2 regions of the Pseudomonas sp. CH61 genome follow, and region 1 is predicted to be linked to the other one. Evidence: predicted binding sites of a transcription regulator. Region 1 holds the regulator's gene; the other holds the start of a gene.
What was found. The regulator FliA, encoded in region 1, starts transcription of late flagellar genes. The targets are predictions, from matches to a motif close to CTAAAGTTTNNNNNNNNNNNGCCGNTAA.
Positions count from the first base shown of each region.

Region 1 (8,281 bases):
TCAGGAACAACTGAAGACGCTGGGCCGCATTCTCAATGTGCCAGTGACTCACGTCGATCCGGGCCAATCGCTGGTGCAGGCGCTGGATCCATTGCTGCGCAAACGCGTGGTATTGATCGATACTGCCGGCCTCCAGGCCAGCGATCCTGCGCTGCGCATGCAGCTGGAAAGTCTGGCCGGACGTGGCATTCGTTCAAAAAATTATCTGGTCTTGGCAACCACCAGCCAGAAACAGGTTCTAACCGCCGCTTATCACAGTTACAAGCGTTGCGGGCTAGCCGGGTGCATCCTGACTAAACTGGATGAAACGGCCAGCCTTGGCGAAGTGTTGAGCCTGGCGATCAGTCATGAATTGCCGGTCGCGTACCTGACCGATGGCCCACGGATTCCGGATGATTTGCATCTGCCGCGCCGTCATCAACTGGTCAGCCGCGCCGTCAGCGTGCAAATGCAGGAAGAACCCAGCGAAGAAGCCATGGCTGACATGTTCGCTGATATCTATCACAGCCCGACCAAGCAGGTAGGCTGAGGTATTCATGAACAGTTTTTGTACCTACATCGATGGTCTGCCATGCATTGTTCCGGTTGTGAACGCGCAGCCAGTAATGTGGCCTCCGTCTATGCAAGACAAGGTAAAGAAATAACATGGGCAGCATGCATCCCGTACAGGTGATCGCGGTGACCGGCGGCAAAGGTGGCGTCGGCAAGACTAACGTGTCAGTGAACTTGTCGCTGGCGCTGGCAGAGCTTGGCCGTCGGGTCATGCTGCTGGACGCCGATCTGGGACTGGCGAACGTCGACGTTTTGTTGGGTCTGACCCCTAAACGCACACTGGCCGACGTGATCGAAGGCCGTTGCGAATTGCGCGACGTGCTGTTGCAAGGCCCCGGTGGCATCCGCATCGTCCCGGCCGCGTCCGGCACGCAAAGCATGGTGCACCTGAGCCCGGCGCAACATGCCGGTCTGATTCAGGCGTTCAGCGACATCGGCGACAATCTCGACGTGCTGGTGATCGACACCGCTGCGGGTATTGGTGACTCGGTAGTCAGTTTTGTACGCGCCGCGCAAGAAGTGTTGCTGGTGGTCTGCGATGAGCCGACTTCCATTACCGACGCCTACGCACTGATCAAACTGCTCAACCGCGATTACGGCATGAACCGCTTCCGCGTGCTGGCCAACATGGCGCAGAGCCCGCAGGAAGGGCGCAACCTGTTCGCCAAGTTGACCAAGGTCACGGATCGTTTCCTTGACGTCGCTCTACAATACGTCGGCGCCGTGCCTTACGACGAAAGCGTGCGTAAAGCGGTGCAGAAGCAGCGTGCGGTGTACGAAGCCTTCCCGCGTTCCAAGTGCGCGCTGGCGTTCAAGGCGATCGCGCAGAAGGTCGACACTTGGCCGCTGCCCGCCAACCCGCGTGGCCACCTTGAGTTTTTCGTCGAGCGCCTCGTGCAGCAAACGGCAGGGCCCGTGCTATGACCGCAAGCGGTATGAACTACTACAAGAAGTCGGCACGTGACGCGCAGTACGAACTGATCGAGCGTTACGCGCCACTGGTTAAACGCATTGCCTACCACTTGCTGGCGCGCTTGCCGGCGAGTGTGCAGGTCGAAGATTTGATCCAGGCCGGAATGATCGGCCTGCTCGAAGTCTCGACCAAATACGACGCCAGCAAAGGCGCCAGTTTCGAAACGTACGCGGGCATACGAATCCGCGGCGCGATGCTCGACGAAGTGCGCAAAGGGGACTGGGCGCCACGCTCGGTTCACCGCAATACCCGGATGGTCAGCGACGCAATTCGCTCAATTGAAGCTAAAACCGGCCGTGATGCTAAAGATCACGAGGTTGCGGCCGAACTCCAATTGAGTCTCGACGATTACTACGGGATTTTGAATGACACCTTGGGCAGCCGCCTGTTCAGTTTCGACGACCTGCTGCAGGACGGCGAACACGAAGGGCTGCACGAGGATGGCGCGAGTGCTCATCTTGAGCCGTCACGCGATCTGGAAGATGAACGTTTCCAGGCGGCGTTGGCGGACGCGATTGCCAATTTGCCGGAGCGTGAGCGACTGGTGTTGGCGCTGTACTACGACGAAGAGCTGAACCTCAAGGAGATCGGTGAAGTCCTTGGCGTCAGTGAATCGCGGGTCAGCCAGTTACACAGCCAGTGCGCGGCCCGTTTGCGGGGGCGTTTGGGGGAGTGGCGAGCGCGCTGAAGGCAGTGTGGGGACACTGCGAACGAGGCTGGTGCGGTGATGAACGGCACCGGTCTTGCTCTGTTGTGCTCCAGACAGTCTTCGAGTGCTGCGCCGATTGATTGAAGTGGCGCGTCCAGGTGCTGGGCGCGTTTAAGACTGCTTGGAGGTCGAATTGAACAAAGACATGAAAATCCTCATCGTTGATGACTTCTCAACGATGCGGCGGATCATCAAGAACCTGCTGCGCGATCTTGGGTTCACCAACACCGTCGAGGCTGACGATGGCGTGACTGCCATTCCAGTGCTCAACAGCGGCAGCATCGACTTTCTGGTAACGGACTGGAACATGCCGGGCATGACCGGTATCGACCTGCTGCGTCACGTGCGTGCCGATGAAAAACTCAAGCACCTGCCAGTGCTGATGGTGACTGCAGAAGCCAAGCGCGAGCAGATCATTGAAGCCGCTCAGGCCGGTGTAAACGGCTACGTAGTCAAACCTTTCACGGCTCAGGCGTTGAAAGACAAAATCGAGAAGATTTTCGAACGCATCGGCTGATGAACGCGCGGGGGAGCTATGGAGCATAACGAATCTTCACAGGGCGATTTCGAGTCGACCCTGAAAAAACACGCGGTCGAACTGGTCGAAAGCCTTGAAAAAGGCAGGTTCGGCGACGCTGTGCAACTGATCCATGAGCTCAATCAGACCCGTGACCGTGGCCTGTACCAGGAAGTGGGCAAGCTCACACGTGAACTGCACAGTGCGATCGTCAACTTCCAGATCGACCCGAACATGCCGCAGGCCGAGGAAGTGTCGCAAATCACCGACGCCACCGAACGCCTGGGCTATGTGGTCAAGCTGACGGAAGCCGCGGCCAACCGCACCATGGATCTGGTGGAAAGCGCTACGCCGGTGGTCAATGGTCTGGCTGACGAAGCCCAGACTTTGAGCGCCGATTGGGGTCGCTTCATGCGTCGCGAGGTCGGGGCTGAAGAGTTCCGTGAACTGGCGCGCCGGGTCGACGGTTTTCTGTCACGCAGCAGCACGGACAACCGTGCGGTGTCGAGCAATCTCAACGACATCCTGCTGGCCCAGGATTACCAGGACCTGACCGGTCAGGTGATCAAGCGTGTGACCCAACTGGTCACCGAAGTCGAAAGCAATTTGCTCAAACTTGTGCTCATGGCCAGTCAGGTCGACCGCTTTGCGGGCATCGAACATGACCGCGCCGCGATGCTTGCAGAAAAAGATCCACAAAAACATCTCTCGCAGGGTGAAGGTCCGCAGATTCATGCCGATAAACGAGAAGACGTTGTGTCCGGTCAGGACGATGTGGACGATTTGTTATCCAGCCTCGGGTTCTAGAGTTTTGGAATTTTAGGTTTTTTGGGTTTTTAGACCTGTAGGAGCACCCCATTAATGAGCTTCGGCGCCGATGAAGAGATCCTTCAGGATTTCCTGGTTGAGGCCGGCGAGATTCTTGAGCAACTGTCCGAACAACTGGTCGAGCTGGAAAGCCGTCCGGATGACGCAGATCTGCTCAACGCAATTTTTCGCGGTTTCCACACTGTAAAAGGGGGCGCCGGCTTCCTTCAGCTCAATGAGCTGGTGGAGTGCTGTCACATCGCCGAAAACGTGTTCGACATCCTGCGTAAGGGTGAGCGTCGCGTTGATGCAGAACTGATGGACGTTGTCCTCGAAGCACTGGACGCGGTGAACAGCATGTTCACTGAGGTTCGTGAGCGTGCTCCGATCACCGCCGCCACCCCGGAACTGCTGGCCGCCCTGGCGCGTCTGGCCGAACCGCAATCGGCGGACGCAGCCCCGGCTTCGCCGGTGGCCGAGATGATCGAAGAACTGGTCGTCGAAGGCGACTCGGGCGACATCACCGATAACGAATTCGAACAACTGCTGGATTCGCTGAACGCCGTCAAGGCTGAAGCTGAAGCCCCGGCCGCTGCTGCGCCTGCGCAAACGGCCGCTGAAGCAGCGAGCGATGAAATCACCGATGCCGAGTTCGAGTCGTTGCTCGATCAACTGCACGGCAAGGGCCAGTTCGCGGTGGACGCGGTTGCGCCAGCGGCGGCAGCCCCTGCGGCTCCGGCCAAGGGCGACAGCTCTGACATCACCGACGACGAATTCGAAGCTTTGCTCGATCAGTTGCATGGCAAGGGCAATTTTGCCGTGGATGCGCTGGAGTCGGCGATTGCTTCGGCACCGGCGCCGGCTGCTCCAGCGGCCGCCGCTGCCGGCAGCGACCTGATCAGCGATCACGAGTTCGAATCGCTGCTCGACGAATTGCACGGCAAAGGCAAGTTCACCGAAGTCGGCACTGCCGCTGCTGGCAGTGCTTCGACCGTCGCCACACCGGCTGCCAAGGCACCGGCCGCTGCTGCAGCGCCCAAGCCTGCCGCCAAGCCTGAGCCAAAAGCCGAAGCGCCAAAACCGGCTGCTGCTGCACCGGCTCCGGCCCGTGCGCCGGCGACACCGCCACCGGAAAAACCGGCGAGCGAAGCCGAAACCACCGTGCGCGTCGACACGGCACGTCTCGACGAAATCATGAACATGGTCGGCGAGTTGGTGCTGGTGCGTAACCGTCTGGTGCGTCTGGGCCTGAACAGCGGCGATGAAGCCATGCAAAAGGCCGTGTCGAACCTCGACGTGGTCACGGCTGACTTGCAGACCGCCGTAATGAAGACGCGGATGCAGCCGATCAAGAAGGTCTTCGGGCGCTTCCCGCGTCTGGTTCGAGATCTGGCGCGTCAGCTCAAGAAAGAAATCAACCTGGAACTGGTGGGTGAAGAAACCGACCTCGACAAAAACCTTGTCGAGGCCCTGGCCGACCCACTGGTCCACTTGGTGCGCAACGCGGTCGACCACGGCATCGAGTCGCCGGAAGAACGCGAAGCGTCGGGCAAGGCCCGTGGCGGTCGCGTGGTACTGGCGGCCGAGCAAGAGGGCGACCATATCCTGCTGTCGATTTCCGATGACGGCAAAGGCATGGACCCGAATGTCCTGCGCGCCATCGCGGTAAAACGCGGCGTGATGGACAAGGACGCGGCCGATCGCCTCAGCGATACCGAGTGCTACAACCTGATTTTCGCCCCGGGTTTCTCGACCAAGACCGAGATCTCCGACGTCTCCGGACGCGGTGTCGGCATGGACGTGGTGAAGACCAAGATTTCCCAGCTCAACGGTTCGATCAACATCTACTCGACCAAGGGCCAGGGCTCGAAGATCGTCATCAAGGTGCCGCTGACCCTCGCGATCATGCCAACCCTGATGGTCATGCTCGGCAATCAGGCGTTTGCGTTCCCGTTGGTCAACGTCAACGAAATCTTCCACCTCGACCTGTCGACCACCAACGTCGTCGACGGTCAGGAAGTGGTGATCGTGCGGGACAAGGCGCTGCCATTGTTCTACCTCAAGCGCTGGCTGGTCAGCTCCGCCGCTCACGAAGAGCAGCGTGAGGGCCACGTGGTGATCCTTTCGGTAGGCACTCAGCGGATCGGCTTCGTCGTCGATCAACTGGTCGGTCAGGAAGAAGTGGTCATCAAGCCATTGGGCAAAATGCTGCAGGGCACTCCGGGCATGTCCGGCGCCACCATTACCGGTGACGGCCGCATCGCGCTGATTCTCGATGTTCCAAGCATGCTCAAGCGTTACGCCGCACGGCGTATTTGAATCCGGGGCGGCGGGGCGACAACGTCCCGCTGCACCTAATGGAGTGTTTATGGCAGTCAAAGTCCTGGTGGTGGACGATTCGGGTTTTTTCCGCCGCCGCGTCTCGGAAATTCTTTCAGCGGATCCGAGCATTCAGGTGGTCGGCACCGCTACCAACGGTAAAGAGGCGATCGATCAGGCCCTGGCACTCAAGCCGGACGTGATCACCATGGACTACGAGATGCCGATGATGGACGGCATCACGGCAGTGCGGCACATCATGCAGCGCTGCCCGACCCCGGTGTTGATGTTCTCTTCGCTGACCCACGAAGGCGCCCGGGTGACCCTCGATGCGCTGGACGCCGGCGCGGTGGATTTCCTGCCGAAGAATTTCGAAGACATCTCGCGCAACCCGGAGAAGGTCAAGCAGTTGCTGTGCGAAAAGGTCCATAGCATTTCGCGCAGTAATCGTCGTTTCAGTGCTTATAGCGCGCCGGCTCCAGCCGCAGCGCCAACGCCTGCACCGGCTTCGGCGCCATCCAGCTTCAGCAGCCACAGCACCAGCGCACCGGCACGTCCGGCACCCGCGCCTGTGCATGCACCTGCTCCAAGCCGTGCTCCGGCTGCCAGCGCGTCGTCGCCGGCACCGAAACGCAAAGCCTACAAACTGGTTGCCATTGGTACCTCGACGGGCGGCCCGGTTGCCTTGCAGCGCGTGCTGACTCAGTTGCCAGCGAACTTTCCGGCGCCGATCGTGCTGATCCAGCACATGCCGGCAGCGTTCACCAAGGCGTTTGCCGAGCGTCTCGACAAGCTCTGCCGCATCAGCGTCAAGGAAGCCGAGGATGGCGACATCCTGCGTCCGGGCCTGGCGTTGCTCGCACCGGGTGGCAAGCAAATGATGATCGATGGCCGTGGCGCGGTGAAAATCCTCCCGGGCGACGAGCGTCTGAATTACAAGCCGTGCGTGGACATCACCTTCGGTTCGGCGGCGAAATCCTACGGCGACAAAGTTCTGGCGGTGGTGTTGACCGGCATGGGCGCCGACGGCCGTGAAGGCGCGCGTCTGCTCAAGCAGGGCGGTAGCGCCGTGTGGGCGCAAGACGAAGCCAGCTGCGTGATCTACGGCATGCCGATGGCCATCGTTAAAGCCGACCTCGCCGACGCGGTGTACAGCCTCGACGACATCGGCAAGCACATTGTCGAGGCGTGTATCTGATGGATGTTTTAAGCCTTATCGGGATCATCATGGCGTTCGTCGCCATCATCGGCGGTAACTACCTTGAAGGTGGTCACCTCGGTGCGCTGGCCAACGGCCCGGCGGCATTGATCGTACTGGGCGGCACCATCGGTGCCGCACTGCTGCAATCGCCGATGAGCGCGTTCAAACGCGCCATGCAGATCCTTGCCTGGATTCTGTTTCCGCCACGGGTCGATCTGGCCGGTGGCATCGATCGCGTCGTCAACTGGAGCCTCACCGCACGCAAGGAAGGCCTGCTGGGTCTGGAAGGCGTGGCGGATGCCGAACCCGACAATTACTCGCGCAAAGGCCTGCAACTGCTGGTCGACGGTGCCGAGCCGGAAGCGATCCGCAGCATCCTCGAAGTGGATTTCTACACTCAGGAAGCGCGCGATATCGAAGCGGCGAAAGTCTTTGAAAGCATGGGCGGCTACGCGCCGACCATCGGCATCATCGGTGCGGTAATGGGCCTGATCCACGTGATGGGCAACCTGGCTGATCCGACGCAGTTGGGCAGCGGTATCGCCGTAGCCTTCGTCGCGACCATTTACGGCGTGGCCAGTGCCAACCTGGTGTTGCTGCCGATCGCCGCCAAGCTGAAGTCAATCGCGTTGCGGCAGTCGCGTTATCGCGAAATGTTGTTGGAAGGGATCCTGTCGATCGCCGAAGGTGAAAACCCTCGCTCCATTGAGTTGAAGCTGCAAGGCTTCATGGATTAAGGGAATAACCTCATGGCCCGTCGTCGCCACCAGGAAGAGCATGTAAACCACGAACGCTGGCTGGTTTCCTACGCTGACTTCATCACGTTGCTGTTCGCGTTCTTCGTGGTCATGTACTCGATTTCGTCGATCAACGAAGGCAAGTACAAGGAGATTTCCGAAGCGCTGGTCGGGGTCTTCAAGGACTCCGACCGCGCGCTCAAACCGATCCCGATCGGCGACGAGCGACCGAAAACCGTGACCCCGGCCAAACCGCTGGTCAAGGACGCCGAGCAGATCGACGCCGGTATCGCCGGCGCCAGCGATCCGCTGAAAAGCATCGCCGATGACATCAGCGCCGCGTTCGGTGACCTGATCAGTTCCAACCAGATGACTTTGCGCGGCAACGAGCTGTGGGTCGAGATCGAACTCAACTCCAGCCTGCTGTTTGGCAGTGGCGACGCCATGCCGAGTGACATTGCGTTCA
Region 1 covers NZ_CM182098.1:1,023,771-1,032,051, forward strand. Annotated here, with positions in the region: gene flhF (flagellar biosynthesis GTPase FlhF) at 1-529, shown strand, start outside; gene fleN (flagellar synthesis regulator FleN) at 646-1,476, shown strand; gene fliA (RNA polymerase sigma factor FliA) at 1,473-2,213, shown strand; gene AC5SEM_RS04635 (chemotaxis response regulator CheY) at 2,380-2,751, shown strand; gene AC5SEM_RS04640 (protein phosphatase CheZ) at 2,770-3,558, shown strand; gene AC5SEM_RS04645 (chemotaxis protein CheA) at 3,613-5,877, shown strand; gene AC5SEM_RS04650 (protein-glutamate methylesterase/protein-glutamine glutaminase) at 5,927-7,075, shown strand; gene AC5SEM_RS04655 (flagellar motor protein) at 7,075-7,815, shown strand; gene motD (flagellar motor protein MotD) at 7,828-8,281, shown strand, end outside.

Region 2 (8,281 bases), 1.6 Mb from region 1:
GGTGCTGACTTCTACCGTCGAACGCGCACTGGTCTTCAAAACCGGTGGAACCACCAGAGCCGGTAAACTTTCAGTATTTACCCGCGAAGAATGGCAGACCCTGGTGCGGGACTTCGGCAGCCAGCTCGGTCATCAACTCAATCCCGGAGACCGGGTCGCCAACCTGTTCTTTGTCGGCGACCTGTATGCCAGCTTCATCTTTATCCACGATGCACTGGCGCACGAAACAGCGGGTGTTACCGAATTTCCGTTCACCGGTGATGTGGCGAACGGGGTGTTGGCTGACGCTATCCGTCAGCACCGGATCAACGTACTGGCCGGGGTGCCCGCGCAATTGCTGACGTTCGCCAGTGAGCTGCAGCGCCAGGCGCAAACCCTGACCGAGGTCGAGACCCTGCTGTATGGCGGGGAAAGCCTGTTTGACGGGCAATTGCAGATGTTGCGCCGGGTGTTCCCCAACGCACGGATCGCCTCCATCGGCTATGCCAGTGTCGACGCGGGACTCATCGGCACCACGGGTCGCGATTGCGCCTTGGGCGAGCACCGGATGCTGCCCGGTCACAGCGTGCTGGAAATCATCGATGAACACACCGGTGAAGTGATTGAGGAATGCGACCGCACCGGGCGGCTGGTGATGACCAACCTCACCCGCCGGCTGATGCCGTTGATCCGCTACCCCGTGGGCGACCTCGCCTGTTGGCGAGAACCTGGCACGGCGCCGATGCGCAAGTTTGCCTTGATGGGGCGCAGCGCGAGCAGCCCGCGCGTGCGGGTAGGCTCGCTGACGCTGATCATCGAAGACATCAGCGCAATGGTCCGGCGTGCCACTGGCAGTGATGACTGGCAGTTGGTCATCAGCCAGCCGGCGAACGTCGACATCTTGCAGCTGAAGTGGGTACCCGATGTGCTGACGGCGGAAACCGCACCGGCCAGCTCAACATTGCACCGTGACTTGATCGAGCACTACCCGCTGATCGCGCGCCTCAACGCTGATCGGCAACTTGAATTGCAGGTTGCCCATTGCACACACGATGAACTCGCTCGCCATCCACGCTCCGGCAAACACCAACGCGTCGTCGACCTGCGCCGCTATGACAACCTGCGGTCGGAGCAATGCCCATGGACAACTTGACGCTGCGCAGCTATCGCCGTACCGACGCCGGGGCGGTCAGCCGCCTGTTCAGGGAAATCTATGGTGACCATTACGTGCAGCCGCATGTGTACTTGCCTTTGATGATCAACCAGAACCACGGCGATGGCAGGTGGCATTCATTGGTAGCGGAATCCGGGAAAAAAATTCTCGGGCACGCGACGTTGTGCAGAAACAGCGGATCGCACACAGCCGAACTGGCTTTGAGCGTGGTACACCCGTCGACACGCGGACAGAACATCGCCACGCAATTAGGCACGCGCTTGTTGATCCATGCGCAAGCACTGGGGTGCCATGGCGTGACCATCAAACAAGTGACGCAGCATGCCTACACGCAACGCATGGCTGACCGGCTCGGCTTTTGCAGCACGGGATTGTTGCTCGACTATGTCCCCTCGCCATTTGGTGAACCGTTGCCCGAGACCATCGTCATTGGTTTCACCGCTATCGACGGTTATCGGCACCCGCTTCCGGCACTGCCCTGGCCGCCCGGCTGCCGCGACTTCATGGAACATTTGTCCGGCGTTTACGGAACACAGGAAAAAGAACCGCTTTGGGTCGGACCGCCCATACATGTCGAACAATGTTCCGGGCGCTATGAGGTGCTGCTGAAAAAACTCGACAGCTGTTTGCTTAAACAGCTACGACAATTGCCCCGGCATTGGATGATCTCGATCAGGCTCAGGCTGGCAACAGGTTTTGCCAGCGCCGTGGACAGTCTGTCGGCGATGGGATTCATCTTCACCGGGATTGCCCCGAATGATCGTTGCGCGGGATGGCTGGCGTTGTTTCATCGGGGTTATCGCCCACGTACGCTGGAGTTGCGTTGCCCGCATATCCAGCGCCTGCACGATCAGGCGCAACAGCAGATCGCAGCGCGTGCCAGCGAGGCAGCGCCGCATTCTTGAGTCAAAACCAGTGCCCGCTCACACATTGAGCGGGCTACAACGCTCGAACTCAGGCCTTGGCCTTGACGCCCTGGTCGACAGGTTTGGCGACGTTGCCGTCACCGTAGGTCTTCAGGTTCTGCAGGACATAAATCGCTTTCTTGAACTCGGGAATAAGGTTCTTGCCGTAGGCGTTGCCATTGAGGCCATTGCTCTGGATCGCATCGAGCTGGGTCGCGAAATACTCCAGGGCGTTGAATTTGGCATCAATATCTTTGGTCACGCCGAAACGGTCGAACTTGTCACCCGCGTTCTTCAACGTGAAGGAAGTGATCTCGGAGATCAGCCCGCGGCTACGCAGCATCTCGCTCAGATTGCCCATTTGTTTGACTGAAACGTTCGCCGGATCGAAACCCTTGATCGCCTTGCGCAAACCCTGCTTGTCCATTTCGGCGGTATTCAGCGCGGTGGGATCATTACCGACCAGGGTCAGCATCTGCTGCACCTTGACGCTCTGGGACACTTGTTTCTTTGCGCCGGTGTCGCGCACCAGTAGTCCTGCCTTGGCCTGCCAGCCGCCGACATTACCGATCGTCATGAAAAGACTCCCTGTGAAATGACCTGAAATATCCGAGTGAACGGCATTAATGGCCGCGAGTATCGGCGGGCGAACTGATGGCACCAACCTCTTTCTGCACTTTTTTACAATTCTTGTACATTCTCGATACAAAAGCGCAACGCCCCGCAAACCCTGACCCAGAGCCGTCATCACAATGAAATGAAAATGGCTTTTTCAGCTGGTCGCAGGCGATGACCAGCGCTTGTGTATCGAAGCCGATACCGACCAGTCATCGGCGCTCAGGTCTATTAGGACGCAAGTACCTAAAGCTTCGCGATGTAACGACGATACGCTGTGGACACCCGCACTGTTTTGCCCCTGCCCCCTAATAAGAAACGCTGCTCAAGGACCGGTCTCCATGCCCGCATTCCGTACCATTCAGGCTCGCTACACGCTGTTTCTGGTTCTGTTCATTTTGCTGTTGTCGGTGTTGACCGTGGTCGGCATCAGCCAACTGGTCGCCCCCAAGCTGCGGCATACCGAAGAACAAGTCGTCCTCAACCGCATCGCCGAAGTGGCCGAGCAGATTCAGGGCGAGTTGAACAAAGTGCAGGCGCAACAGCGCAGCATCACCCAGACCATCCCACTGCTCGACAGCGCCGCCATCGACACGGTACTGCCAGGCCTGGTCGATCAGTACGGTGAGTTGAAGGTATTCGGTGGCGGGATCTGGCCGCTGCCGGGGCAGCGTGAAGCCGGGCGCAACAAATCCAGTACCTTCTGGCACCGCGACGCGTCGGGCAAACTGGCCGTGAACACGTTCTGGAACAGCGACGCAGCCCCCAACTATTACGACCAGAGCTGGTACAAGGGCGGCATGGCCACACCGCGTGGCCAATGCGCGTGGGCGGCGGCTTACAAGGATGATGCCAGCGCCGAGCCGCGCACCAACTGCGCCATGGCCATCCAGAAAAACGGCAATGCCTGGGGCGTGTCGACCATCGACGTCACTCTCGGCTTCTTCAACGATCTGGTGGCGCGCAAGGAAAAAGACCTCAACGCCGAGATGCTCATCGTTGAAGCCGACGGCAAGATCATCAGTAACAGCTCGCGCATCAGTGGCCCGATCGTGTTGAAGAACATCAGCGAACTGGCCGGCACGTCGACCTTCGCCAGCCAGGTCAAAGCCGGGCTGCAGAATCGTGATCAGGCGCAGCGCATCGAGTTCGACAACAACGGTGAAGCCAGCACCTTCTTCATGCGCCCGATTGAAGGCACACCGTGGTTCCTCGCCACCGCCCTGCCGACGAAAATGCTCACCGCCCAGCGTGATGACGTCCTCAGCACCTTGAGCCTGTTGCAGATTCCACTGGTGATCCTGCTGGTGCTGTTGCAGGTCTACGCGATTCGCCAATTGGTGCAGCGCATGAAAGCGTTGAAAGCCAACATCGATTTGCTGTCCAGCGGCGATGCCGACCTGACCCGCCGCATCACCATTCGCGCCGAAGATGAACTCGGCGCCATCGGTCATTCGATCAACACCTTTATTGCCTACTTGCAAAACATGATCGGCGAAGTCACTCAGGCCACCGGTGCCATGGCCTCGAGCCTCGACAACCTGCAGCGCACTTCGGCGCACACCAGCCAGATCCTGCTGCGTCACGCCTCGGAAACCGATCAGACCGTTACCGCCATCACCGAGATGAGTTCGACGGCAGAAAGCGTTGCGCAGAATGCCGCCGAAACCGCCGCGTTCACCCAGCGTGCCAATGAAAACGCCGACCGCTCGCGCGTAGTCGTAGGCGAAGCGACCAACAGCGTCGTGGCGCTGATCGATGAAGTGGCCAGTGCCACACACAAAGTCGAAAACATGCAGCAGGACGCCCAGCGCATCACCGAAATCCTCGGGGTGATCGGTGCGATTGCCGGGCAGACCAATCTGTTGGCGCTCAACGCCGCCATCGAAGCAGCCCGCGCCGGTGAACAGGGTCGTGGTTTTGCCGTGGTCGCCGATGAAGTCCGCGCCCTCGCCGCGCGTACGCAGGCCAGCACCTCGGAAATCAACGAAATGTTGACGCGTCTGACTCAAGGCGTGAGTTCGTCGGTCAGCGCCATGGAAAACACCCAGGCCAGTTGCCAGTCCGCCGCCGATGCCACCGCACGGGTCAACTCGGGTCTGGATGAAATGGCCGGCTCGGTCAGCCACATCAACAGCCTCAGCACCCAGATCGCCACCGCCGCCGAACAGCAAAGCGCTGTAACCGAAGAGATCAACCGCAGCATGGTGCAGATCCGCCACATGGTTGATGAGCTGGTGCAAAGTGGCAAAGCCAGCGAACTGAACACCCATCAATTGCTCGAAGCCAACAGCCGGGTGAGCGCAATCATGGGGCGTTTCAAAGTCCGCTGATCGAAGCTCCCATAAGGGTTTTCTGCCCAACAGATAACCCTTGTGGGAGCGAGCCTGCTCGCGAAAGCGTCCTGTCAGTCACTGCATCCAGTGCCTGACACACTGCCTTCGCGAGCAGGCTCGCTCCCACAGGTTGGTGCTGCGTTTTGCAACAACTGGAAACATTGCGTTGATGCCGCGCAGGAAAAACCGGTCAAAATGCGTTCTTTTCTGATCGTCAGCCGAGCCGAGAATCCGCTATGCGAACCCACCTGCGTCTGGTCGCCCTGAGCGCCCTGTTCATTTCTTCCCTGGCGCAAGCCGCCGACCTGATCCCGATCGAAGTGCACCGCGACGCCAATTGCGGTTGCTGCAAAAAATGGATCAGCCACCTCGAAGCCAACGGTTTCAAAGTCGAAGACCACGTCGAAAGCGACATGAGCAGCTTCAAGCAACAACATGGCGTACCGCCGCGTCTGGCGTCGTGTCACACCGCGATCATCAACGGCAAATTCGTCGAAGGCCATGTGCCAGCAGAACAAGTGCTGGCCCTGAGCAAGCGCGATGACCTGCTCGGCGTCGCCGCACCGGGTATGCCGATGGGTTCGCCGGGCATGGAAATGGACGGCATGAGCGATGCCTATCAAGTGATCGGTCTGAAAAAGGACGGCGCTGACGTCGTCGTGGCGGACTACCCGGCCCATTGATCGGCGCCGCTTACTTCGGGCTGTTCTTTGCCGCGTTCGGTGCGGCCACCTTATTGCCGTTGCAGTCCGAAGCAGTGCTGGTCGGCTTGATCGTCAGCGAGCGTTACTGGCTGTGGGGCCTGCTCGCCGTGGCAACGCTGGGCAACGTACTCGGTTCGCTGGTCAACTGGTGGCTGGGCCGTGGCCTCGAGCGTTTTCAGGATCGCCGCTGGTTTCCGCTCAGCCCCACGCACATGGCCAAGGCGCGCAAACACTATGAGCGATACGGGCATTGGTCGTTGCTGCTGAGTTGGTTGCCGATCATTGGCGACCCGCTGACGCTGATTGCCGGCGTCATGCGCGAACCGCTCGGGCGCTTTCTATTGATCGTCACCCTGGCCAAAGGCGCACGTTACGGCGTGCTGGCCATGCTGACGCTGGGCTGGCTGGGTTGAACGTTTGGCTGCGGGCATTGCCTGTGTTTAACGTCGGCATAATCCAGCCGTTTCAGCATCGGCCGATTTCAAACGGAGTTTGACCTTATGTCTGTCACGTTTTCCCGTTGGCTCCCCTCCCTGCTCCTTTGCGCCGCCCTGCCCCTGTCAGCTCAGGCTGCCACGACAGGCGAAGCCGCGCCGGAAGGCCCGGCCTACGGCCCGGAACTGCAAGGCTTCGAATACCCTTACACGCTTAAACACTTTGCCTTTCAGTCGCAGGGCAAATCCCTGCAAATGGGTTACATGGACGTCGCCGCCCACGGCAAGGCCAATGGCCGCACCGTGGTGCTGATGCACGGCAAGAATTTTTGCGCAGCCACCTGGGACAGTTCGATCAAGGCCTTGAGCGAGTCCGGTTACCGGGTGATCGCGCCGGATCAGATCGGTTTCTGCACCTCCAGCAAACCTGACAACTATCAGTACAGCTTCCAGCAACTGGCAACCAACACTCAGCAGTTGCTCAAAGCGCTGGGCATTCAGAAATCCACGTTGCTCGGTCACTCCACCGGCGGCATGCTCGCCACCCGCTATGCCTTGCTGTTCCCCGAGCAGGTCGAGCAATTGGCACTGGTCAACCCGATCGGTCTGGAGGACTGGAAAGCCCTCGGCGTGCCCTATCGCACGGTAGATCAGTGGTATCAACGTGAGCTGAAAGTCAGCGCCCAAGGCATTCGAGATTACGAACGCACCACCTACTACGATGGCCGCTGGAAACCGGAGTTCGACCGCTGGGTAGACATGCTCGCCGGCCTGAGCAAAGGCCCGGGCAAGACCCAAGTGGCGTGGAACTCGGCGCTGATCTACGACATGATTTTCACCCAGCCGGTGTACTACGAGTTCAAGGACTTGAAGATGCCGACCCTGCTGCTGATCGGCACCTCTGACACCACCGCCATCGGCAAGGACCTCGCACCACCAGAGGTGAAAGCGAAAATCGGCCACTATGATGTGCTCGGCAAACAAGTGGCCAAGCTGATCCCGCAGTCGACGCTGGTGGAATTTCCCGGCATGGGCCACGCGCCGCAAATGGAAGAACCGGCGCAGTTCCACAAGGCCCTGCTCGACTGGCTGAATACATCCAATCCCGTTCGTTGATGAGGTAAGGCTGATGGCGGTGCAGATTGCAGTAATCGATGACTGGCAGGACGTGGCCCGCGACGTGGTCGACTGGTCAGTCCTCGATAGCCTTGGTGAAGTGACGTTCGAGCATGATTACCCGGCCGACAACGCGACACTGGCCGAGCGCCTGGGCCGCTATCAGGTGATTTGCGTGATGCGCGAACGCACGCGGTTCGACGAAGACTTGCTCAAGCGCTTGCCCAATCTGAAGTTGCTGGTCACCGGCGGCATGCGCAATGCCGCGCTGGACATGCAGGCGGCGGCAAAACTCGGGATCAAGGTCTGCGGCACTGACAGTTACAAGCAAGCCGCGCCGGAACTGACCTGGGCGCTGATCATGGCGGCGACACGCAATCTGGTGAAAGAAGCCAACGCCCTGCGCGCCGGCCAGTGGCAGCAAGGGCTCGGCGGTGATTTGCATGGCAAGACCCTTGGCATTCTCGGTCTGGGCAGCATCGGCCAGCGGATTGCACAGTTCGGTCAGGTGTTCGGCATGAAGGTGATCGCCTGGAGCGAAAACCTCACCGCCGAACGGGCTGAACAGGTTGGCGTGACGTACGTGAACAAGCAGCAACTGTTCGAGCAGGCCGATGTGCTGTCGGTGCATCTGGTGCTTAGTGAGCGCAGTCGCGGGCTGGTCGATGCGCAGGCGCTGGGCTGGATGAAACCGACGGCACTGCTGGTCAACACCGCGCGCGGGCCGATTGTCGATGAAGCGGCACTGATCAAGGCCTTGCAGAAACAGCAGATCGCCGGGGCGGCGCTGGACGTGTTCGAGCAGGAACCGCTGCCGGCCATGCACCCGTTTCGCACACTCGACAATGTCTTGGCCACGCCGCATGTGGGCTATGTCAGTCGGCAAAACTATGAGCAGTTCTTTTCGCAGATGATCGAGGATGTTCAGGCTTGGTCGGCTGGGGAGGCGGTTCGCCTGTTGAATTAAGCCAATGCGGTAATGATCGGGTGAATTCACCATCGTCATCGCGAGCAGGCT
Region 2 covers NZ_CM182098.1:2,672,639-2,680,919, forward strand. Annotated here, with positions in the region: gene AC5SEM_RS11930 (AMP-binding protein) at 1-1,132, shown strand, start outside; gene AC5SEM_RS11935 (GNAT family N-acetyltransferase) at 1,120-2,058, shown strand; gene AC5SEM_RS11940 (hypothetical protein) at 2,108-2,635, opposite strand; gene AC5SEM_RS11945 (methyl-accepting chemotaxis protein) at 3,015-5,006, shown strand; gene AC5SEM_RS11950 (DUF411 domain-containing protein) at 5,246-5,692, shown strand; gene AC5SEM_RS11955 (YqaA family protein) at 5,692-6,126, shown strand; gene AC5SEM_RS11960 (alpha/beta fold hydrolase) at 6,214-7,263, shown strand; gene AC5SEM_RS11965 (D-2-hydroxyacid dehydrogenase family protein) at 7,277-8,230, shown strand.
Region 2: AC5SEM_RS11945 (methyl-accepting chemotaxis protein) is a predicted target of FliA. The motif match lies at 2,920-2,947, and genes of this name have one in related genera.